One region of the Bacillus seohaeanensis genome, then DNA from elsewhere that is predicted to be linked to it. Evidence: riboswitches for the same ligand, from Rfam matches in the RefSeq annotation. Region 1 holds a riboswitch; each other region holds the start of a gene.

Region 1 (6,084 bases):
TCTAGTGTCATCTTATCCGGCATTCTGTTGATGATAGCTGGAGCACTTTTCACTCTATTCACGCCATTAGTAATAAAGGTTCTCGGTCTTGCTTTATTCACTTTCGGATTTTTTGGCGCTCACTCTGTTACAAGTGGCTGGGTTGGAATATTAGCTGATAAAAGCGAAAAAGCACAGGCTTCCTCCCTATATCTACTATTTTATTATGCAGGGTCTAGTGTCGTTGGTTCTCTCGGAGGCGTATTTCTGGGATTATATGGTTGGAAAGGTGTCATTAGTGTTGTAGCCGTCTTATTAATCGTTGCTATTACTTCTACCATCAAAGTGAACAAGTTAATTACTAATATTTTAGATCAAAGAAAAGTTTCATAGTTTGGATATATAAAGAATCGCCTTTCATTTAAATATATGGAGACTCCATATATTTGAATGAAAGGCGATTCTTTTTCTTAACTATCTCTAAACTTTTTTTACTTTTTCCTCCTACCAATAAAGAACATTATTAATCCAAATAGGATTGCTCCTCCGACCCAAACCCAAGTAGGTACTGTTGATTCTGTTGCAGCAGTTGGAAGCTTTGTTTCATTTTTTTCTACATATTGTTCTACATCTTTATTAGCTATTTTGAAGGTTTTCGAAGTTGTAACCTTACTATCTCCAGCGGTTCCGTCCATCGTCAAAGTGTAAGTACCATCATCTAATGTATCATGCCCCCATTGCATAGGGAATCTTATCCATGAATTGGGAGCCATTTTAAATGGACCATATCGACCACTAAACAATTCTTCACCAGATTGATTGGTTACGGTATAATTACCACTAACATTCTCCTCGATTTTATTCGCATCATTAAGCATTTCTATATACACTTGTGCGGTGTCTGCATGAAATCCACTCTCGCCAAATAAATAATTGGATGGCACCTCTTCTAGAAAATTTAATTGAAGTGCAATTGCATATACAGTTTCAGTTTTAAGAATAAAATTTGCTGTTCCTTTTTCGACCTCTTGCGCCTTTTCTGTTTTCTCCCCTTGCATAGTAAATAATAGTCCACCGAGAGCATTTTCCCCTTTCACTTTTGGAGTGTTTACCGCTATAGGAACTTCTATAGCAGAATGAGGGGAAACCGTTACACTGCCTTTTACATCAATATATTCCGCCAATCGCACAGCATCATCCAATAGCCTCGTATTCTCGGAGCCAGCCTCCTGCTCATACATCATTCCACCAGTAGGACTCGTAAATGCATTAGCTGGAGTGATTGTCACCGTTACATCCTTATCCTCATTATTTATAATTTTCACTTTCAAGTTCAACTTCTCTCCCGGATTAACGGATAAATCAAAGTATCCTTTTGTTGCTTTATGTTGATTGTCAGGATAAATTGGTTCAATTGTTAGGGGAGGTTCTTGTGCACGAATATTAGAATAATCGAAACAACTGAGTAAAATGATAGTAATGAGATAAATAAATGTTTTTACGAAAGAAGCTTTTTTCATTATTTAACACCTCATCGTTATAGTGCCCGAAAAAGTGCAAAATAAAAGGGTAAAAGCTCACGTATCTTGGATCAAGCCTCTGAACAACTAATACCGCCACACTACTACAGTTTCCCTGCTCTTGACGTTAACTTCCATAGAACATTTTCTCACATACGAATACTTTACAAATTTCCATATAAAAAAGCCCCGACTAATTTTAGTCAGGGGAAATAGCAATTATTTATTATTAAGGTCCAGAAGTAATCGAAACTGTGATTGTTGACTCATAAGTTCCAGCCTTCACATGCTTAGGAAGAAGTGTTAATTTCAGTGATTCCTCCGCAAACGACACATCATAAGTTCCCATTCCTTCGTCAACAGGTGCCGAAAGAATTTCTACACCATCGCTGCTATCAATAAATCCACTTAATTTGTTTATATTTCCTGCAGGATCCATACTCTCCGTATCTTGTGCAGTTACGGTCGCTAGAGATTCAAGAGATAAAGAATGGAGTGGGAGTTTATTCGAATCTATATCTGTACCACCAACTAGTTTAAATTGGTCTGCTTTTACCTTTACATGCCAACCTAAGCCTGAACCAGTTGAATCTGAAACGGTAAAGTTATTTATTTTTGAATAGGAATATTTTGTTGCTCCATCAAGAGTCACTGCTGAAAATGCTTCAACTCCAACTGTTGATGGTGTCATTGATAGTGATCCACCAGTAATTGTTGGTCCAGCTGCTTCTACATAGTTAGTAGCTCCAAAAGCACTAACAACCAATCCTAACGTTGCAACACTTACTGCTGCTTTCTTAAAAATGTTCTTCATTTTATTTTCCCCTCTTTTTTTCACTCGATCTATTGCAACATTACTGTTTTTGTGCATAAAAAAATCCCTCCAAAACAAAATTAATTGCATCGGAAGAATCTTGAATTCGACTCATAATAGAGTTTTCATTCTCCATTCTTCAGCAACCCAGCCACCATAGTAAAAAACCTTAGGTCTGTTGACTTTGCGTCATCGTCTTTCAACGACTTTGCCTTTTTTAAAAACAGGAGCGAAAGTAATGACTCTATTTATCTATGTCGTATATTTTCGTTCGCCGCTCTCTGAAACTTATATTACATTGTTATGTAATGAAAAGATAGAACTAAAATTTTTCCATATTACCGTAAGAATGGAAAAGCAACAAATACGTCGATATATTCAAGGACTTTCTACAAAATAATTATTTTCTATGACTATTGTAAACATGTAAAAGCAAAAAAAGAGACAGCACTCCGCCACCTCTTTGATTATTATATTGGATTGGAGGGGTTATTTTACCGACACGTTAAAAGATTTGTTACAAATTGCTTTTAGAATAAACAGTTTTTCATCTAACGACAACATTTTCCAGCATTTCGCACGGATTTTCATTTTCTTTTCTCCTTTCAAATATTTTTATTAGCTATCTATTATAGTAGTTAGTAGTAAATTCGACTTTCTTCTATCTCGTTCTATTTATTATTTTATACCTCCATTACAAGAAAACAAACAAGATAACTTCTACAAAACCCCATAAAAAAATGCTTTATCCGCCAGTATTCCCTAGCGAAAAAAGCATTTTTTACGGAAAATCCTCAAGCTTTCACTGTTTTTGTCAAAAATTATTTCTCTATCTAGTCATTCCGTTCAAACTTTTGTAATAATTGCAAAAAGTGATGAAGAATTCTTGCCGTTAACCCCCAAATGACTTTATCTCCGTAATAATAGAAGTGTTCTTCCATGTTACGGGCTTGCCACTCGTAATCGACCCCTCCAGGAATAACGTGAAATGGAAAGTTCTGTTCTGGTTCCATTTTGCACTTAATGCTATATATATCCGGCTCAACCTTTTGAAGATATGATAGCGGTGTAGTAAACAATTCTCCCACCTCTGCATCATTAGGTTTCAAATTGTCTAGCTCTGTTGTAATTGTTCCAAAGTATGGATAGATGATTGTTCCGAATGGAGAAACGACATAATCAAGCGGAGTTACATCCTGAATTTCTTGTTCAGTAATTCCCAGTTCTTCCATTGTCTCCCGAATAGCCGCAGCCTTTTCATTCTTATCGGTTTTGTCTACTTTTCCACCTGGAAAACAGATTTCACCCGGTTGCCTTCTTAATTCCATTGCCCTTACTTCAAATAAAACATGAAGTTCATTTTCCACTTTGATAAGCGGTAAAAGAACAGCAAATTTGGCATAGCTTTCACTGTCAATAATTTGAGGTTTTCTATCTTTTAGTTGATTTGTGACTTTGTTCCAATCCAACTCATCACCACCAATTCATTGCTATACTACTATTTTAGCGTTTTTTTACTTTTATGTAAAAAAGCTTTCTAATAAGGTCCACCTTATTAGAAAGCTTTTCTGAAGAATTTAGAGAGTTAACGCAGCAAGTCCTGCTTCATTTAAGATGTTCCATGGTTTGTTAAAGTGTGGTTGAAAGAAGAAGTCCACAAAACCTAATTCTTCTACTGTCATTTCTTTTTGAATACAAACAGATAAAGTATTAATTGTTTGCGTCATATCTGCTTTTGAAATGATTTGTGCTCCTAGTATTCTTCTAGTAGATTCCTCAAAAACAAGCTTTAACTTTACTTGTTCAAAAGTAGGCATAAATTCTGGACGGTTATTTTCGATAATATCAACCGTTTTATAGTCAAGTCCTGCTTGTTTTGCTGTGACTTCCGTTAATCCTGTGGAAGCCATATTGTAATCATATATGTGAAGACCTGAGGTTCCTTGTGTTCCCATATATCTTACTTTCGGTTCAATAATATTATGAGCAACGATTGTCCCCATTCTAACTGCATTTGTTGCTAATGGAATATACATATGCTTTCCAGTTGGATTATATGAAACAGCACAACTATCTCCAGCAGCATATATATCCTTATCACTTGTTTGCAAGTATTCATTTACTAAAATAGCACCGTTATCTAGCATATCGACTTTCCCTTTTAGAAGTCCTGTATTAGGTTTAAAACCTACGCAAAGAATAACGAGATCTGTTTCAAGCTCCCCCTTCGTTGTCATTACTCTTGAGACATTACCATTTTCCCCTTCAAATTTTGTAACTGTCTGATTGAGGGCAAGTTGTATATTACGGCGTGTAAATTCCTCCTCGACTATATCTGTAAACTCTTTATCAAGGTATTTGTTTAAAATTCGATCTTCGCCATCTATCAACGTCACATTCTTGCCATCTAATTCAAATGCTTCAACAAGTTCCACGCCAATATATCCTGCACCTATAACCGTGATGTTTGTTGCGTTCTTTGCCTTTTCGATAATCGTATTTGCTTGATGAAAGTTTTTACATAAAAGGATGTTTTCCAAATTAATTCCTTCTATTGGAGGAATTACAGGCCATGAACCAGTAGACATGACAAGTTTATCATAATGATCCTCTTTTACTTCTCCTGTTGTCATATCTCTTGCAATAACCTTTTTTTGTTCCGTGTCTATTTCTAATACTTCATGCTTCATATTCATCGTAACTCCGAGAGATTCTAGCTCTTCTGGTGAAGAATAAAATAATTCATTTGGGTTTTGTGCTACTCCACCAACATATAGGGCAATACCACAAGATAAAAATGATACATTATCATTTTTTTCATAAACAGTAATAGATGCATCTTTATATAAACTAGCCATATTTTTAACTGCAGCTGTTCCTGCATGTGTACATCCGACAACGATAATTTTCATAAGAGAAAACCCCTTTTTTAATTGTGAATTACTTCACATTAACATGTGAAATTGTTCACAAATTATTTTATGTGTTAAGTATATAACAAGCTTTTATAGAATACAAGAGTTTTTTGTGAAATCATTCACATTCATTTCCGTTCTTATAAAACCATTCATAAATAGTAATATATGTTATAATTTTACTGACGCTACCATAGAGTAAAAAGTGATTAATTTACTTTAAGAGAGGATTTGAAAATATGTTTGGAAAAGTAGCAGCAGATGTACTTGGTTTAAGTGATATTGGATCGGTTATTAAGCCGCAAGATTATGACAAGGTTGATTCTGATGATTACATTATGCACGAAGATGGCGAAAAAATTTATTTTCTTATTAAATCAAAATCCGACGAATACTGTTTTACAAACAAAGCATTGATTCATCTGGATGGGACAAGTGCTACTAGTAAAAAGAGAACACTTCGCCGTTTTGATTACCATCTCTACCGCATCTCTAACGTACTTCTAGAAACAGCTGGAACTGTTGATTTAGATGTCGAAATTAAATTTAAGATTGGGTCTGAAGTTTATTCCATTGATGTACATAAAAAACATCTAGAAGAAGTGAAAGATCTGTATAAATCTCTCATTAAAATTGCTGAAATTACACATGATAACGAAATTTATACAAACTATGCAAAAGACAGTCTTCACCATGCGTCTTCTACTCTTAGTCAGGTAAGAACGGAAAATGTAGATGTCGTTAATCAATTTAAAGAAATTAACAAACTGGCTTTTGATTGGCTATCCGATACGAAAAAACAATATAGTTTAAAAGATTATGGTTTTGTGTTTGAAAAATATATTCATAATTAAGA
Region 2 (6,084 bases), on a different contig from region 1:
GTTAATAAAAGGGACGGGAGATAAACTTCGAACAACATTAGATGAACACGATGCGTGGGATTTCTTAACTATTTTAAGTGAAAAACTAATTGATTTAGATATTGAAATTCTTTTGCCTTCTTGGTGGGAAGCGATGAAAGATGCCCAGCTGACGGTAAAAGCGCGATTAAAAAATACAGATACGAGTTACCGCCCTTCTTTTGTCGGTTTGAATGCGATGCTCGACTTTGATTGGCGACTGTCGATGAATGGCGTTGATTTTTCCGAAGACGACTTCCAAAAGCTTGTCAATGAACAACGTCGGTTAGTAAAAATCCGCGGTCAATGGATGAAGCTTGATCCAGCGATGATCCGCAAAATCCAAGAATTGATGACAAAGGCAAAGAAAGATGGGATCTCGATTCAGGATATGCTCGAACAAGAGCTTGTTCCGAAAGATTCGGATGAAGCGGCGCCCGACGAGGATGAGTATGATCCACACCAGTATGCGCGTATCCAGCTTGAACTTAATCGATCGATGAAGAAGCTTGTGCACCAGCTTTCGAACGTGTCGACAATTCCGATTGCCGAAGAGCCTACAGATTTCCAAGGGGAATTGCGACCATACCAGCAGCTTGGGATGAGTTGGCTATTATTTTTACGGAAGTTTGGATTTGGGGCTTGCCTGGCAGATGATATGGGCCTCGGCAAAACGGTACAGTTAATTACGTATCTTTTACATGTAAAAAATAACGAAACACCAGACTCGCCTGCGTTAATTATTGCCCCTACTTCTGTACTGGGGAACTGGCAACGGGAATTGGAGAAATTTTCACCATCTCTTTCTGTCCATCTTCATTATGGTTCTAATCGCTTAAAGGGGGAGAACTTTTCAGAAGGAATTGCTGATGCGGATGTTGTGTTAACTTCGTACGGCTTGTCTCATATGGATTTTGAGGAACTCTCGCAAATAAATTGGAGTGCTATTTCACTTGATGAGGCGCAAAATATTAAAAATGCGAATACGAAGCAATCCCGTGCTATCCGTAAATTGTCTGGGAAGCATCATATCGCATTAACAGGGACACCAATGGAGAATAGATTATCTGAACTGTGGGCAATCTTTGATTTTCTCAACCATGGATATCTCGGTGGCTTTACGCAATTTCAGAAAAATTATATTGCTCCGATTGAAAAGGATGAGTCTGAGGATAAAGTTAGAGAACTTCAGGCAAAAATTAAACCATTTTTACTACGTAGAACGAAAAAGGATCCTGAAGTGGAGTTGAACCTTCCAGAGAAGATTGAGCAGAAGGAATACTGTCCATTAACAGCGGAACAAGCCTCCCTTTATGAGCAGCTCATTCAGGAGACATTCACAAAAATTGAAACGTTAGATGGTTTTGAACGCAAAGGATTAATCTTGCAAATGCTTAATCAACTAAAGCAGTTATGTAATCATCCGGCCCTTTATTTAAAAGAACCGGTGCCAGATTCGGTACTGCAGCGATCAGAGAAGATGCAAAAGCTCGTGGACATTGTCGAGGTAGCCCTCGGTGCCGAAGAGGGTTGTCTAATTTTCACCCAGTATATTTCAATGGGAGAAATGATCCAACGCGTGATGAAAGATAAGTTTGGTGTTGACGTGCCATTTTTAAATGGAAGTACGTCCAAAACGCAGCGTGATAAGCTTGTATCTGATTTCCAAGAAGGAAAATTCCCTGTCTTTTTACTGTCATTAAAAGCAGGAGGAACAGGACTTAATTTAACAGCTGCCAACCATGTTGTTCACTATGACCGCTGGTGGAACCCGGCAGTTGAAAATCAAGCAACAGACCGCGCCTACCGCATCGGTCAAAAGCGATTTGTCCATGTCCATAAAATGATTTCCTCTGGAACACTAGAAGAAAAGATCGACAGCATGCTCGAAAAAAAACAAGCACTAAACGAAGAAATCATCCGAAGCGACCAATGGATCACCGAACTATCCAACCAAGACCTCCAATCCCTCCTAACACTAGAATAAGTTTTAGTGCATTAACGTAGTGAGGGACGGACCTCCAAAAAGGGTACTGCAAACAAAAAACAGCCGATTCCATCAAAGGAATCGGCTCTATTTGAAGTTATAAGGAGTTTGATTTCGAGGTAACGTTTTATTCTATCTTTTTCGGCAGGATGTTAGAGGTAATTTGTTGTTGGTAGGATCAAAAATACATATTATTAGTTGGATACTAGGCTGAGTTTTTTCTGCTGGTTAGATATGTCGGGAGCTTTTTCTACAGATGCGTGTTCTTCGAGGGTTTCTATACGTTGCGAAAGGTAGTAATTCGCTACATTTACTCGTGCTAACTTACGGATCAATTCTTCATTTAATTTTTCCAAGCGATCAATTCTTTTTTCTATCAATGCTAGAGACAAGTTTTCACCTCCTAAAAAATACTTTTTCTTTGTTAGAAGATATTTTAAAATGGCAATTCTATTTTATCAGTTGATTTCTGTGGCTGAGCAGGTTTGCCATCAAGGAATTTAACTGATTCCGCAACTACTTCCGTCACATAGATTCGCTTTCCTTGTTCATTTTCATAGTTACGAGTTTGAAGTCGGCCAACTATTCCAATTACGGAGCCTTTTTTGCAATATTTCGCTGTGTTTTCAGCTGCTTTATTCCACAACGTGCAAAGAACAAAGTCCGCTTCAAATTGCCCTTGTTGATTACGAAATCTACGGGTCAATGCGATTGTAGCATTCAAAACTGATTTTCCATCTGGTGTTACTCTAGGTTCTGGATCTTTCGTTAACCTCCCCACCAATGTTACTTGATTAATCACTGAGCATCTGCCCTCCTTTCCTGTCTGACCCCATCTTACAAGCATTCCTTTATCCTGTAAAATGAAGGAAATTGTATTTTCACTGCTATTTCCTCTCGAATTCTCAAAATTCATCTAGGCGAATTTTCACTTTTTAAAACAAATCTTAATGAGGGAATATAAAATTAAACTTTTTTAAAGTTTTTTCCAATGAAGAAGAATAGTGAAATTACACCATTATGTATCCGTTTCTCTCTATGGTATAATTTTGGTAAAAGTGAAACTAATGGTAGGAGATGTTCGTTCATGAAAACATTCAAAGTTATCACTCTCCAAGTTGTCGAAAAAGAGGTACTGAAGGACATTAATATCGTGGACGGTTTAATTATTAACAAAGAAGACGATAAAAGAACATGGTTAATTGAGACATATGTTTCAAAAGAATACTATGATTACTTCCGGGAAGCTCAACAGGAAAAAGGCGATTTAGAAATACAAGTTGTTATTTCTCACCAAGCAAATGATCCAGCCGCATTCTTAACATCTATTCGGTGCATTAAGTTAATGGATGATAAAATGAGTATTTTGTTTGAAGGAAAGCTAAGAAAACAACGAAATGAGTATGCAGAACTCTTACTCGCTAACTTAATGCAAAAGGGCTATGCAGGGGAAGAACTCATGCAAGAATTTAAAAGTAAAATGAAATCCAAACCACAAATTCCCGCCTCATCAAAGTCTAGTTCGGAAGCAAAAAACATATAACAAGAACAGGACGTTCATTATATGGAACAACCTTAGAGAATGTGGTATACTAGTATAAAATTAATTCTAAGGTGCGTGACAGTCATGATTGGCGAGCGAGTAAAAAGGTTAAGACAAGAAAAGAAAATGTCCATGACGGAGCTTGCTGATAAAGCTGGAGTAGCTAAGTCGTATTTAAGCTCAATTGAACGAAGTCTTCAACAGAATCCTTCCATTCAGTTCCTTGAAAAAATTTCTGCTGCCCTCGGAGTTACAGTTGACTCCCTTTTACATGATGAAATTAAAGAAGAGCAGATGGATTATGAATGGATGAAGATTGTGGAAGAAGCAATGGATTCAGGCATTTCAAAAGATCAATTTCGTGAGTTCATTGAATTTAATAAATGGCGTCAAGGTCAAAAATAAAAGTCTTGCTAGGAAGCAAGACTTTTTAATTTTCTCTGTTTGGTTTTAGAGCTTTTACCGAGGTGTTCATTTGTAAAAACTCTCTAATTTCTCCCTGTTTTATTCCGACTTTCATTGCCTCCTTAATTAGTTGGATCCATTCTACATCTAATTCTTTCTTCCCCAAATCCCATTCCTCCTAAAATACGCTTCGTATTTCAGGCAATCCAGCCGTCATAGTTTACACAAGCTCATCCTTTTGAAGCATGTCTAAACCTTAGACCCGTGACTTTGCGTCCCTACTTTTCAACAGGTTTGCCTTTATCTGACATTATCTCTTTAGTCCCATCCTTATTATACTATCTAGCTATTTTTTTATATGTTGATTTTTGTCTATTCTGAAATTTTTTCCGGAAAATTTTTCTTTATATTTTGACAATTTAGGTTTTAATTTACGTATATTTTTATTATTAATTAAGGTAATGACATAATATTGTCGAAGGGTTAATACAGTCTCTTTTCTGCCTGTCTTTGATATGCTTCCAACTTTTTACTTAGAGGAATAATTCTCTTTGGATTTATCGTAGAGGAGTTATACAAAGGTGCACTGGTTAAGTCAAGTCCACATGAGGGGCAAATCCACTCTCCTAGTTCTGCACTACTATAGGATGGACGGGTACAGCGATCGCATGTTTTTTTATACATTTCAATACCTCTTTCCCTGATATAAATTTATTAGAAAAGGTTAGTAGTGATGAAAAATATATGCTGAAGGTCATTAAATTAGGCTCTTTTCTCATAGATTATTGTTTTTACTTATATAAATTCTTCCCGTTAATTTCTGCTACGCTCGGGGAGAAATAAAAGACTCTTAGAAACCGGAGGCGACTTTCTCAGCTCGTGAAGAAAACAGGAAAAATTCCCCCAAGGCACCCTTTTCCTTTTGAGAATTTTATCTTTTTTACAGCGAGCTAGACATACGTTTCCTCTGTGGGATTCTCACTTCCCTCTTTTCCCGCAAGAGTCAAATGCCCTCCGCTCCAATCAATTCAGTGGGTTAAACTTGGTTTGGAGTTAAAAAGCAGCAAATTTTACGAAAGCAGCCTTTAATTATTATCCTTTCGCAAGCTAAAATAATACTACAGAATCAATTGTTCTTTTAAAAGAACAATTGATTCTAGTATAAAGTAGCCACTGTTATTTAAAAAATGGCAAATTCCTTCATTTTTTCATTATAATGAACACTTTCTGTTCTATATCTTCAAAATCCTCATTCTTTCAGATAATTTCGTTTTTTATATAAAATATATTGTTCTTTATAATGTATAATAAGAAAAATTAGTATGATACGTTACAAAAAATACGACTAGTAAACCTCCCAAAAGAATGGGGATTTCCTAGTCATATAATCTTTATTGATAAAGGAGAAAAATTTTTGAGAAGTAGCATATTGAAAATAACCAGTTTGACATTATTCATTATAGGATTAATGTTAATTACCTATTCCATTTATCACATCATTTCGCAAAAACAACAGGAAGCACAGGCATTGAGTGAAGCAAAAGAGAAGCTTACAGATGAACATCTAAAAAAAAAAGAAATAATTCTGAGGTTATATATTCTTTTTCAAAAGGGGATGTTGTTGGAATTCTTGATATCCCTGCCCTTAATAAAGAACTTCCGATCATAGAAGGTACGGATGAAGAAGAGCTTGAAAAAGGAATTGGTCATTATTCCTCTACAAAACTTCCCAACCAAAGGGATCGAATCTTTTTAGCAGGTCATCGTGATACCGTTTTTAAGCACATCGGGGAGTTGCAAGAGGGAGATAAACTTATAATAGAGATGAAGGATGGCATATTTATCTATGAAATTTTTGAAACATTTATTGTTCATGAAACAAATATGTCCGTTTTACAATCCACTTCCCCTGATGAAGTTCTAACATTGTCCACTTGCTATCCATTTGACTATTTATCTAGTACAGAGGAGCGTTATATTATTAATGCACGGAGAATAGAATCACCTTAATCAGGTGCGCTTAGCATATTCAGAACGAACAGGATTGGGAGGATAAGAGTTTAAAGCTATATAGATGTCCCAATAGAAAATTACCCACAAAAGAATAACTTATCATTTCCTAACTATTAAC
Region 3 (6,084 bases), on a different contig from region 1:
TATTTCCGGTTATTTCGTGCCGATTGTAGTCGGTATTGCACTTGTAACCTTTGTTATCTGGATTGCTTTTGTAGAGCCTGGTCAATTTGAAGCCGCATTGGTTGCAGCAATAGCTGTACTTGTCATTGCTTGTCCGTGTGCGCTTGGGTTAGCCACTCCCACTTCCATTATGGTTGGAACAGGAAAAGCTGCGGAAAGTGGAATATTATTCAAAGGTGGAGAACACCTAGAAGGAACACATCAATTACAAGCAATCGTTCTTGATAAGACTGGAACAATCACAAAAGGAAAACCAGAAGTAACTGATTTTTCTGGTGATGAAGAAGCATTACAATTATTGGCTAGTGCAGAAAAAGGATCAGAACACCCACTTGCGGAAGCGATCGTGACATACGCAACAGAAAATGATATTGATTTTGTAGATGTAGACGATTTCACCGCTATACCCGGTCATGGTATCAAAGCAACAATCTCTGGAAAACAGATTGTTGTTGGAAATCGAAAGTTAATGCAAAATCATCAAGTGGAGATGGAAGGTTTTGAAGAAGAGTTAGTTGATTATGAAACAAATGGTAAAACAGCCATGTTAATCGCCATTGATGGTAAGTATCGTGGAATTGTTGCGGTTGCAGACACTATTAAAGAAACAGCACCTGAAGCTATTAAGCAATTAAAAGAATTGGGAATTGAAGTTATCATGTTAACTGGGGATAACGAAAGAACGGCACATGCTATTGCCAAACAAGTAGGAATTGATCAAGTGATTGCCCAAGTATTACCTGAAGAGAAATCAGATAAAGTAAAAGAAATTCAGTCGCAAGGTAAAAAGGTAGCAATGGTTGGTGATGGTGTGAATGATGCACCTGCATTAGTTACTGCAGATATTGGGATTGCGATTGGAACTGGAACCGAAGTGGCAATTGAAGCGGCTGACGTGACGATTCTTGGTGGCGAACTATTGCTTATACCGAAAGCAATTAAAATCAGTCATGCAACTATTCGAAATATCCGTCAAAATCTTTTCTGGGCCTTTGGATACAATACAGCAGGAATTCCAATTGCAGCAATTGGATTACTTGCGCCCTGGATTGCTGGTGCAGCCATGGCATTGAGTTCAGTTAGTGTTGTTTCTAATTCACTTCGCTTAAAACGAGCAAAATTATAAAAACATGATTTTAAAGGAGGTGAAAGATCATGGAAAAAACATTAAGCGTTCAAGGTATGTCATGCGGTCATTGCAAAATGTCAGTTGAAGGTGCATTAAAAAATTTAGATGGCGTTTCAGCAGCTGAAGTTAATTTAGAAGCGGGTAAAGTGGACGTCACCTATGATGACACAAAAGTTACTTTTGATGCTATGAAAGAAGCTATTGAAGACCAAGGTTATGATGTTGAGGCTTAATAAAGGAAAATTCACCTTTGAGGGTGTGTCACTGTGCAAGTCACGTGCACACTCTCTAGGATTTAAGCTTCGGGCCTATCAAAGTAAAAAATATTAATGAAATAAGGGATATATTAAATATAGATATCTAGTATTACATAACTTGCTCTTTTGGAGAGCAAGTATATTTTTAACCATTTAATATACCTAACCGGGGTATAGTAATATATTGAGGGGGTCAAATGAAATTAAGGTATTAAAAAAGGGAGGGGGAATTAAGTTGGAGAACAATGCTAACAAAATTAAAATCGCCGTAAATGGAGGAATTGGATTTGGAGCAAAACTCAACTCAAAACAACTTCTTACGATCTCAAAATATATGAACGAAGATGATGAGCTTGAGTTAACTACATTCCAACAACTCTATATAGAAATCACGGAAGATAGAAAAGAAGAAATCCTAGAAGAATTCCAAAGTGTTGGATTAGCGTGTTATCCAGTAGGAAATTTCGTAAAGAGTTTAAAAACCTGTAACTTTTGTAAAGGGGAAGAAAGAGAAGGTATGCCGGTAGCCAAAGAGGTAAATCGTCGTGTAGCAGGAAAACCCGTGCCTTTTACCCTAAAGATTGCTTATACAGGTTGCCCTATTGGTTGTGGGGAGCCGATGTTAAGTGACATCGGTATTATGAAGTTTAAAGATCATTTTAATTTATATGTTGGAGGAAAAGCAAAAGGGAAAGATGCTGAGGTCAGTTCCTTGCTGAAGGAGAATCTAGCACCAGAAGAATTATATGATGCAGTAGAAAAGATTATAGATGTATATTCACTGATGGGGAAAAAGCGGGAGACATTCTATAAATTTGTGAAACGAATAGGTAGAAATCAATTAATAGATTAATATAAAATTCTCAGTTTTGTTGTTGTATTTTTATCAAGTGATTTAAGAAACCTAGCAACCTTGCCTTTCACGGAAACAAAAAGTGTTAGCTCGACATTTAAAGAGTTAGTCAAAATTAATTATTAAATAGGAGGAAACAAATTTATGTCAACACGTACTCAGGCGATTGCGCAACCTGACCCAAAGCGTTGGAAGGCACTTGCTTTGTTATGCTTTGCGAATTTCCTTGTTATGATGGATACCGCAATTATACAGGTTGCTTTGCCGTCCATCAAATCTGCATTAGGCTATACGGAGGCAAATTTACAATGGGTTATGAATGCCTTTCTTATTTTGTTTGGTGGGCTGCTGCTATTGGGAGGAAGATTGTCCGATTTGTTCGGCCACCGACGCATTTTTATGTTGGGGGTTTCAATCTTAACAGTATCTTCTTTATTCGCAGGCCTAGCGTGGAACCAAATGGCACTTAACATAGCAAGAGCAATCCAAGGTGCTGGTTCAGCTTTGATTGCCCCAGCCGCACTTTCAATTATTATGCTTTTATTTAAGTCTAATAAGAAGGAAATGGGTAAGGCACTTGCATTCTGGGGTCTGTCTGGGGCAGCAGGGGGTTCCATTGGTATAGTTTTTGGAGGTGTCTTTACACAGTTACTCAGCTGGAGATGGACCCTATTATTCTATGTTCCTGTTGGTATTCTCGTTTTGATATTGGCCCCAAAGCTCCTCCAAAAAGGTATGAGAAAAATGGGGCGTATTGATTACGCAGGCGCTATTTCCGTTACAGCAGCATTGATACTGATTGTTTACGGCATCGTAACCGCAGAACAACATGGTTGGCAAACGCTTTTTACTATATTACCTTTAGCTATTGGATCCGTTTTGTTCATCATCTTTATCCTTATTCAAGTTTTTAGAAATGAACCACTCGTGCCGCTTAGCATCTTTAAGACCACAAACTTGGCAGCGGGTAATGTTTCGCTTATCTTGTTATCAGCATCTTGGTTTCCGCTTATTTATTTCCTTATTCTATATCTACAACAGGTATTGGAATATGAACCTTTCATGGCTGCAATGGGCATGTTACCGGCACCGGTGCTGATGGCCATTTTCATGATTTTACTCGCTGAAAAACTAATGGCGAAAATGGGTATGAAGGTTACTATGTTCATTGGATTTATTATACTTGGCTTTTCGGCACTCTTGTTTGCCGGGAATACTGTTGATGGAAATTATTGGAGTGATGTGTTTATTGCTCTATTACTGGCCGCTCTCGGCAATGCCCTTGCCTATCTACCTGCAACCACGGCAGCTGTATCGGAGGCTAAATCAGAAGAGTCTGGTCTTGCATCTGGTTTATATAACACGACGTATCAAGTTGGATCGGCTGTTGGTTTGGCGATCATGGTTTCCGTTGCAGCAGCAACTGCCACTAGTATATCAGGGGAGCCGATAGTTGCTCTAAACGAGGGATATCAACAAGCATTCTTCTGGTGTGGTATAGTGGCTTTTGTAGGTGCTATAGTGGCGTTATTATTTGTCCGTACACCGAGGCAAAGAGAAACGAATGGTTAAATGAATTAATTTAAGTAATAGTCTATTGTGTAAATCAATACCCAAGAAAAATATGCTGGAGATTATTATAGTACTATCTAAAAATAGGTAAAGACAATTTTACAACTATAATATTTTGCAAAACAGGCAGAAATTTCAGTTTTTCTGCCTGTTTTAATTCTTAAAATTAAGTAGGATTTTCCATCTGATTTGTAAATGATTTCACTTAAACTCCCTCAGATAGATTCGATTTACTCGTAAATGCTTGCTTATTTGCAGGGTTTTAAGCTGCTTGTAAGAACAATAACGGATGAATGGAATGAGCATTGATAACTAATGCTATTGGATGCAAGAGTTGAAGATCAATAAGTGAATCTGCAGCTCGTTTTCTTATTGTACTAATGTAAGCAGAAAAATTGAATAAGAAACAATAGGAGTGAAGAATAGTAGTGTGGATACTTATCTTGGGACCGAGAACCTGAAGTATTATTTTGGCAAAAAATAATAGTATTCATTCTTTGATTTTTAATGTATATTTATTTTAGATTATGATGAACGAAAAAATTGAGTTATCGTTCCTCATTTGAAAAGGGCAAATCTACCGAAAGATAGAGACGCAAAGTCACAGATCTAAGGTGTCTTAACTAGGATGGCTGGGCTACCAAATGAAGAATGGAGAAAAGCCTCAAGTTTAATAGAGTTAATTCAAGATTCTTCCTTTACAAAAAATGTTTTGGAGGGATATTTTTTATGTCAAAAAAGTATATTTCATGTAACAAAAACGTCCGCAATGTTCTTGTTACAAGTGTTGTTGCTGCGGTTTTCACTTTTTCTTTAGGAACTGGACAGGCTTTTGCGAATAATGATGAGACACAAACAGATTCTCAAATAGAAGAAACAGTTCCACAAGACCAAACAAAAGATACAACAACTGATTCAACAGTTCAGCCATCAAATCAAGAAGGTGAAACAATCGATTCAATAACCGAAGATGGAGAAACTGAAAGTACAGATGAAGAGGTTACAGAAGAACAACCAACAGAAGAATTAATGGAAGAAGAGACGGAAGAAAATTCGGAAATGGAAGAGGATACGCCTTCACTTCTACCTGGTGACTTCTTTTACTTCGCGAAAAAACTAATGGAAAATGTTCAGCTTGCTTTAACATTCGATGAAGTAAAAGAGGCTGAATTGTTTATTTCTTTTGCTGAAGAAAGGATTAAAGAAGCAGAAGCGTTACTTGCTCAAGGTGAGGAAGAGTTGGCAAACGAAGTGCTTCAACAGGCTATTGAACAACAAGAATTAGCATTAGCAAAGTACGAAGAGTCTTCTTCCGAGACGGATCCTGCTACTGAAGAATCAACAGAAGTAGTTAGTGGTGATATTGCACAAGAACAGACCCCAGCTGATACAATCCGTGCTGAATTTGAGGAAAAATTTGCTGCAAACATTCTTGCTTTACAAGCAGCTCTCGAAAAGGTTGAGAATCCTACGGCGAAAGAAGCTCTTCAAAAAAATATTGTCAAAGCACAAGAAAAGTTTGAAGAGAAGGTTAATAAAAAGTTAGCCAAACTAGAAAAGAAAGAGCAAAAGGCTGATAAGAAACGTGCTGAACTCGAAGCAAAATTAGCATCTGGTAAAATGGATGAAGAAGAATACAACGAAGAACTGACGGAACTTGACAAAGAGTTAGCAGAAGAAAAAACAGAAGTCGTTAAAGAAATCAATGAGGAAGCTGATGAAGCTGTAGAAGATGTTCTTGAAAAAGTAAACGATAAAGATAAAAACGAAGGCAAGAAAGAAAATGAGTCTGTAAAGAAACAAGAAGAAGCACGTAAACAGGCTGAAGAAAAACAGCATGAGGCTGCAATGAAACAAGAGGAAGCACGTGAAAAGGCTGAAGAAAAACAGCGTGAGGCTGCAATGAAACAAGAGGAAGCACGTAAAAAAGCTGAAGAAAAACAGCGCGAAGAGTCGCAACAACGTGCTGAAAAAGAACGTGAAAAAGTGAAGAAGCAAGAAGAGAAAGCAAAGGAACAAGCCAAGAAAGCCGAAGAAAAACAGCGTGAAGAATCCAAACAACGTGCTGAAAAAGAGCGTAAAGCTAAAGAGAAAAATAAAGACGAAGAGTAACATCGAGAAAGAGTAGGGAGTCAGAACCTACTCTTTTTGTTTTGTCTAAATTGAAGAATTATTTGTTCGATTATCTTCCTTTTTTCCTATAATTGAAAAATAAATTCGGATAATAAATTGTT
Region 4 (6,084 bases), on a different contig from region 1:
ATTTCTCTTTATCGACGGTACTAGTCAAAGGGAAAGGAAGTAAAGAGAGGTATATTCCATTTGGTAGTTTTGCACAAGATGCGTTGAAAGATTATCTCAATGAGAGCCGTCCAAAACTTCTTAAGGGTCATAATCATTCTAATGTATTTGTTAACCATAGGGGGGGACCGCTGACACCAAGAGGAATACGTCATATTCTGAACAAGATTATTGAGTCCGCATCGTTAACAGGGAAAATTCATCCGCATATGTTGAGACATACATTTGCAACGCATTTACTAAACAATGGTGCAGATTTACGAACCGTTCAAGAATTATTGGGTCATGCACACCTTTCATCTACACAGGTTTATACTCATGTAACAAAAGAACATTTACGAAAAACATATTTAGCACATCATCCTCGTGCTTAAATGTTGGAGGTATAATTATGGAACAGTTCCACGCAACAACAATTTTTGCAGTCCGGCATAACGGTGAGGTCGCTATGTCTGGAGATGGTCAAGTTACATTTGGAAATGCAGTTGTCATGAAGCATACAGCGAGAAAAGTGAGAAAGCTATTTAATGGGAAGGTACTTGCTGGCTTTGCAGGGTCTGTAGCTGATGCTTTTACACTTTTTGAGATGTTTGAGGGGAAACTTCAAGAATTCAATGGAAATTTACAGCGGGCATCTGTAGAATTAGCGAAACAATGGCGTAGTGATAAGGTTTTGAGAAAACTAGAAGCGATGTTAATTGTAATGGACAAAGATTATTTGCTGCTTGTTTCGGGGACGGGTGAAGTAATTGAACCAGATGACGGCATTCTAGCAATTGGTTCTGGTGGAAATTATGCGTTATCAGCAGGCAGGGCATTGAAACAACATGCTGGCGAATATATGTCAGCTAGTGAAATTGCAAAGGCGTCCCTTGATGTTGCTGCAGACATTTGTGTATATACGAACACGAATATTATTGTAGAAAGCTTATAATATTATTTTCACTAAGTACATTAACTGTTGTTAATATTTCGTTTAAATGGTATGTCTATAAATTCAATTGTTAGCTATAGTGGCTAGACAAAGGAGTGTGCCTTATAATGAATACGGATAATTTAACACCTAGACAAATTGTCGATCGATTAGATCAATATATTGTTGGTCAGAAAGAAGCGAAAAGGGCTGTAGCTGTGGCGTTGCGTAATAGGTATCGCCGTAGCCTGTTAAAAGAACAGCTTCGTGAAGAGGTTGTTCCGAAAAATATTTTAATGATGGGACCTACAGGTGTGGGGAAAACGGAAATTGCTAGAAGAATGGCAAAACTTGTGGGTGCACCATTCATTAAAGTGGAAGCAACAAAATTCACAGAAGTTGGCTATGTTGGTAGGGACGTAGAGTCAATGGTAAGAGATCTTGTAGAGACTTCTGTACGCCTTGTGAAAGAAGAGAAAATGCAGCATGTAAAAGAAAGAGCAGCTGAAAATGCTAATCGTAGACTTGTGGAGCTATTAGTGCCTTCAAAGAAAAAATCTAGTTCATATAAAAACCCATTTGAAATGATTTTCGGTGGAGAAGGGTCACAATCTGAAGAAAAAGATGATGAAAAGCAAGAAGAAATGTCATTGCGTGATAAACGGAGAACTATCAGCGACAAGTTGAAAAACGGTGAATTAGAACAAGAGGTAATAACGGTTGAAGTAGATGAACAGCAACCATCTATGTTTGATATGCTTCAAGGTTCTGGTATGGAACAAATGGGAATGAATATGCAAGATGCATTAAGTAACTTTATGCCAAAAAAGAAGAAAAAAAGAAAATTAAGGGTTAGTGAGGCTCGTATTGTATTAACTAACGAAGAAGCTCAAAAATTAATTGATATGGATGAGGTTACGCAAGAAGCTATTAGTCGTGCAGAGCAATCTGGAATAATATTTATTGATGAAATTGATAAGGTTGCCAGTAAAAGCTCCGGTCAGTCTTCTGCAGATGTATCAAGGGAAGGTGTTCAGCGCGATATTTTACCGATAGTAGAGGGTTCAACAGTAGTAACGAAATATGGGTCTGTGAAAACAGATTATATTTTGTTTATTGCCGCGGGAGCTTTTCATACTGCAAAGCCATCAGATTTAATTCCTGAATTACAAGGGCGCTTTCCGATTCGTGTAGAACTTCAAAAGTTGAATGTAGAAGATTTTGAACGTATTTTAATTGAACCGGATAATGCAATCATTAAGCAATATATTGCTTTAATGGAAACAGAAGGTATACAAATTGAATTTTCTGACGATGCTATTCATAGACTAGCAGAAATTGCCTATAATGTTAACCAAAGTACCGATAATATCGGAGCAAGAAGGCTCCATACAATTATGGAAAGGCTTTTAGAGGATCTTTCATTTGAAGCTCCAGATATAAACCTTGAAACTATACAAATTACTCCAAACTATGTGGATGACAAGCTTAGCGTTATAGCACAAGACAAAGACCTTAGTCAGTTTATCTTGTAGGTTTGGAGAAATAGTTAGTAGGGTAAATGAAGAGAGATTAAATAAACTATTAAGTAATAGACATATTTTAAACCTAGTAGGAGGAAATGATAATGAATTTATTACAGAAAACAAGAACAATTAATGCAATGCTGCAAAAGGCAGCAGGTAAGCCGGTGAATTTCAAAGAAATGTCAGAAACATTAAGCAAAGTAATTGAAGCGAACGTATTCGTTGTAAGTAGACGAGGCAAATTACTTGGATATGCAATTAATCAACAAATTGAAAATGAGCGTATGAAACAGATGCTTGAAGATCGTCAATTCCCTGAAGAATATACACAAAACCTTTTTAATATTCAAGAAACATCACCTAACTTGGATGTAGACAGTGAATACACAGCTTTTCCTGTTGAAAATAAAGAATTATTTAACAAAGGGTTAACTACGATTGTTCCAATTATCGGTGGAGGAGAACGTTTAGGTACACTAATTCTTGCACGTCTACAAGAAAGATTTGAAGACGATGATTTAATTCTTGGTGAGTATGGTGCAACAGTTGTAGGTATGGAAATCCTTCGTGAAAAAGCAGAAGAAATTGAAGTAGAGGCGCGTAGTAAAGCGGTAGTACAAATGGCGATTAGCTCCCTTTCTTACAGTGAATTGGAAGCAATTGAACATATTTTTGAAGAGTTGAATGGCAATGAAGGGTTGCTTGTAGCTTCCAAAATAGCTGACCGTGTAGGAATCACTAGATCTGTTATCGTAAATGCATTACGTAAATTAGAAAGTGCAGGGGTTATCGAATCTCGCTCATTAGGAATGAAAGGTACTTATATTAAAGTATTAAATAACAAATTCCTAGTTGAATTAGATAAACTAAGAACGAACTAAAATTAAAGCTGCAGGTAATTCGTGCGATTAGTGTTAAATGTAAATCTCATAGATAGAACAGTTGATGTTAGGAAAGAATACAATGACTTCTTAAAAAATGACTAATATTTATGGTAAAACAAAGCCGATTCTCCTATAATGGAAGAATCGGTTTTTGTCGTTTTATAGCGTATTTAGGAAAAGTGATATATAAATAATTGTCGAAAACCGTAATAAAAATAGTTATAAAGATAGCAAAATGAGGAAAAAGACCCAAATTAAATTGCTGTTTAGGCCTTGTCATATTGAGTTCAAATAGTAAAATGTATATATAGCTTTTTACGACGCTTTTCGACAATAGATAAGGGCAAACTCATTCGAAAGAAGAGGACGCAAAGCTACGGGCCTATCAAGTGTACTACTTTACGGCAGCCGGGTTACCAACAATATAGTCTAATATGTAGAATGTATGTTAGGTTACTGCTGGTAAAACGGTCTCGATGTAGGGGTCGCTTTTTTTTTGAGTGGAAATTGGTAAAACAAACCTGTAGAGCAATGAAATGTATGTTGTTAAAATAAGATTGTAACAATTATGTAATATTGTCGTATTTTTAACTGTAAAGACAACTGAAGCAATAGGTCTAAGGTTATGGTTTTTGCAAATTTTTCTCTTTTTTCGACAAAAAATTACTATTTTCTCCATAGACACACCAAGAAATTCACTTTAAAATGAAACCTGGCTTAAAATTAATGTCAAAATTGAAATATTAATGTCAAAATTATGGATAGAGGTGTCAATAATGAATTTATTTTCCAATACTATTTCTACATTGGAAAAAGGACTAGATTATTCCTCCCTTAATCAAAAGGTGATATCTCAAAATATAGCTAATGTTGATACACCTCACTACAAAGCAAAACAAGTAAGCTTTCAGTCAATGTTTCAACAATCACTTCATCAGCTAGATGCTAACCGTACTGATCCAAGACATATAAGCTTTAAACAACAGGGAACACACCCGGCTGTAACGGTAAAAAGTAATTATCAATATAATCATAACGGCAATGGAGTAGATCTTGATAAGGAAATGTCAGAGCTTGCAACAAATCAAATTTACTTTAATGCTTTGTCAGATCGGATTAATGGTAAATTCCAGTCATTGCAGTCTGTCATTAGAGGAGGGAAATAACAATGTCGATCTTTCATAGCATGAATAATACTGCATCTGCTTTAACGTCTCAGCGTTTGAGAATGGATGTTATCTCCTCTAATATGGCGAATGTTGATACAACAAGGGGAAAATACGTTGATGGCGTGTGGGAACCGTATCGCAGAAAGTCTGTTGTCTTTCAGCCGAAAGAAGGACAGTTTTCAACATTTCTTAACCAAGCAATGAATACGAAAAATAATCAACAAATTGGAAATGGTGTTAAAGTAACAGAAATTCAAGAGGATACGGAAACACCCTTTAAAATGGTCTATGATCCGGAGCATCCGGACGCAAATGAAGATGGGTACGTACAGTACCCGAATGTTGACCCATTACGGGAAATGGTAGACCTTATTTCTGCAACGAGGTCATACGAAGCAAACGTAACTGTTTTTAATGCAAATAAAGCAATGCTAATGAAGTCACTTGAAATTGGTAAATAAGGAGGGAAATAACTATCATGGCTATTCATAATATATCTTCTGCCTTAACCTCTCCGGTAAGTCCGTTGAATACAAAAAATAATATGAAACCTGCTGAAACCCAGCAAAGCTTTGCAGATTTTTTGAAAAAGTCAATTGATCAAGTAAATAGCTCACAAATTCAATCTGATAGATTAACAGAAAAACTTGCTAGAGGAGAAGACGTAGACTTGCACCAAGTAATGATTGCTTCTCAAAAATCAAGTATCATGTTACAGACTACGATGGAAGTTCGAAATAAAGTAGTCGAAGCGTACCAAGAAATAATGAGAATGCCTATGTAATTTTATAGCTGAAAGAACTGGCTGTATTAACCGGGGGATTGTAATGAACGAAACGATAAAAAAATATCAAACACAAATGAAGACGTTTTGGTCTAGCAGATCAAAAAAACAAAAAGTAATAATGGGGATATCTGTTCTTGCGGTGATCATTGCGGTCACTGCTGCTAGTTTTTTTGCTACTAGAACCACTCTAGTTCCGTTGTATAGCAATCTATCTCCTTCAGAAACCGGAACAATTAAAGAGAATCTTGATGGTAGAGGGATACAATCAGAAATAACCGACGGTGGTAGCACTATAAATGTTCCGAAAGAACAGGTAGATACGTTAAAAGTAGAATTGGCTGCAGAAGGCATTCCGAAGTCAGGTAGCATCGACTACTCATTTTTTAGTGAGAATGCTGGTTTTGGGATGACGGACAATGAATTTAATGTATTAAAACTTGATGCAATGCAGTCAGAACTTGCTGACTTAATTAAAGGAGTCGATGGAGTTCAAGATGCCAAGGTAATGATCAATTTACCTGAAAAGGAAATTTTTCTTAATGATCAAGCGCAAGAAGCTTCAGCGAGCATTGTGCTTAATACAAAACCGGGAATGGACTTTGATCCAAAGCAAATAAAATCATTGTATCATTTGGTATCAAAAAGTGTTCCAAATCTTCCTACTGATAATATCGTCATCATGAACCAATATTTTGAGTATTTTGATTTAGAAAATCAAAATAATTCATTTGCAGGCGATTTTACACAGCAAATGAGTATAAAGAAA

Evidence for each region. Region 1 has a riboswitch for cyclic di-GMP ahead of ACFSUL_RS06855 (WxL domain-containing protein). Riboswitches for the same ligand answer to the same signal wherever they lie in the genome.
Region 2: it holds a riboswitch for cyclic di-GMP, as region 1 does, so the genes downstream of both, ACFSUL_RS20990 (anti-repressor SinI family protein) here and ACFSUL_RS06855 (WxL domain-containing protein) in region 1, are expected to answer to the same signal.
Region 3: it holds a riboswitch for cyclic di-GMP, as region 1 does, so the genes downstream of both, ACFSUL_RS13820 (DUF5667 domain-containing protein) here and ACFSUL_RS06855 (WxL domain-containing protein) in region 1, are expected to answer to the same signal.
Region 4: it holds a riboswitch for cyclic di-GMP, as region 1 does, so the genes downstream of both, flgB (flagellar basal body rod protein FlgB) here and ACFSUL_RS06855 (WxL domain-containing protein) in region 1, are expected to answer to the same signal.

The regions. Positions count from the first base shown of each region.
Region 1 is NZ_JBHUMF010000015.1:155,468-161,551, forward strand. It holds gene ACFSUL_RS06845 (MFS transporter) at 1-372, shown strand, start outside; gene ACFSUL_RS06850 (DUF916 domain-containing protein) at 471-1,499, opposite strand; gene ACFSUL_RS06855 (WxL domain-containing protein) at 1,729-2,370, opposite strand; cyclic di-GMP riboswitch class I at 2,452-2,536, opposite strand; gene ACFSUL_RS06860 (NUDIX hydrolase) at 3,147-3,782, opposite strand; gene ACFSUL_RS06865 (FAD-dependent oxidoreductase) at 3,891-5,225, opposite strand; gene ACFSUL_RS06870 (PH domain-containing protein) at 5,468-6,082, shown strand.
Region 2 is NZ_JBHUMF010000035.1:128,010-134,093, forward strand. It holds gene ACFSUL_RS20965 (DEAD/DEAH box helicase) at 1-2,005, shown strand, start outside; gene ACFSUL_RS20970 (hypothetical protein) at 2,200-2,397, opposite strand; gene ACFSUL_RS20975 (single-stranded DNA-binding protein) at 2,442-2,807, opposite strand; gene ACFSUL_RS20980 (YwpF-like family protein) at 3,093-3,548, shown strand; gene ACFSUL_RS20985 (helix-turn-helix domain-containing protein) at 3,633-3,953, shown strand; gene ACFSUL_RS20990 (anti-repressor SinI family protein) at 3,979-4,119, opposite strand; cyclic di-GMP riboswitch class I at 4,151-4,262, opposite strand; gene ACFSUL_RS20995 (class D sortase) at 5,547-5,963, shown strand.
Region 3 is NZ_JBHUMF010000031.1:98,730-104,813, forward strand. It holds gene ACFSUL_RS13800 (heavy metal translocating P-type ATPase) at 1-1,165, shown strand, start outside; gene copZ (copper chaperone CopZ) at 1,195-1,401, shown strand; gene ACFSUL_RS13810 (nitrite reductase) at 1,661-2,278, shown strand; gene ACFSUL_RS13815 (MFS transporter) at 2,423-3,850, shown strand; cyclic di-GMP riboswitch class I at 4,411-4,495, shown strand; gene ACFSUL_RS13820 (DUF5667 domain-containing protein) at 4,580-5,962, shown strand.
Region 4 is NZ_JBHUMF010000031.1:1,187,782-1,193,865, reverse strand. It holds gene xerC (tyrosine recombinase XerC) at 1-413, shown strand, start outside; gene hslV (ATP-dependent protease subunit HslV) at 431-973, shown strand; gene hslU (HslU--HslV peptidase ATPase subunit) at 1,081-2,487, shown strand; gene codY (GTP-sensing pleiotropic transcriptional regulator CodY) at 2,580-3,359, shown strand; cyclic di-GMP riboswitch class I at 3,695-3,783, shown strand; gene flgB (flagellar basal body rod protein FlgB) at 4,139-4,528, shown strand; gene flgC (flagellar basal body rod protein FlgC) at 4,531-4,992, shown strand; gene fliE (flagellar hook-basal body complex protein FliE) at 5,010-5,315, shown strand; gene fliF (flagellar basal-body MS-ring/collar protein FliF) at 5,359-6,084, shown strand, end outside.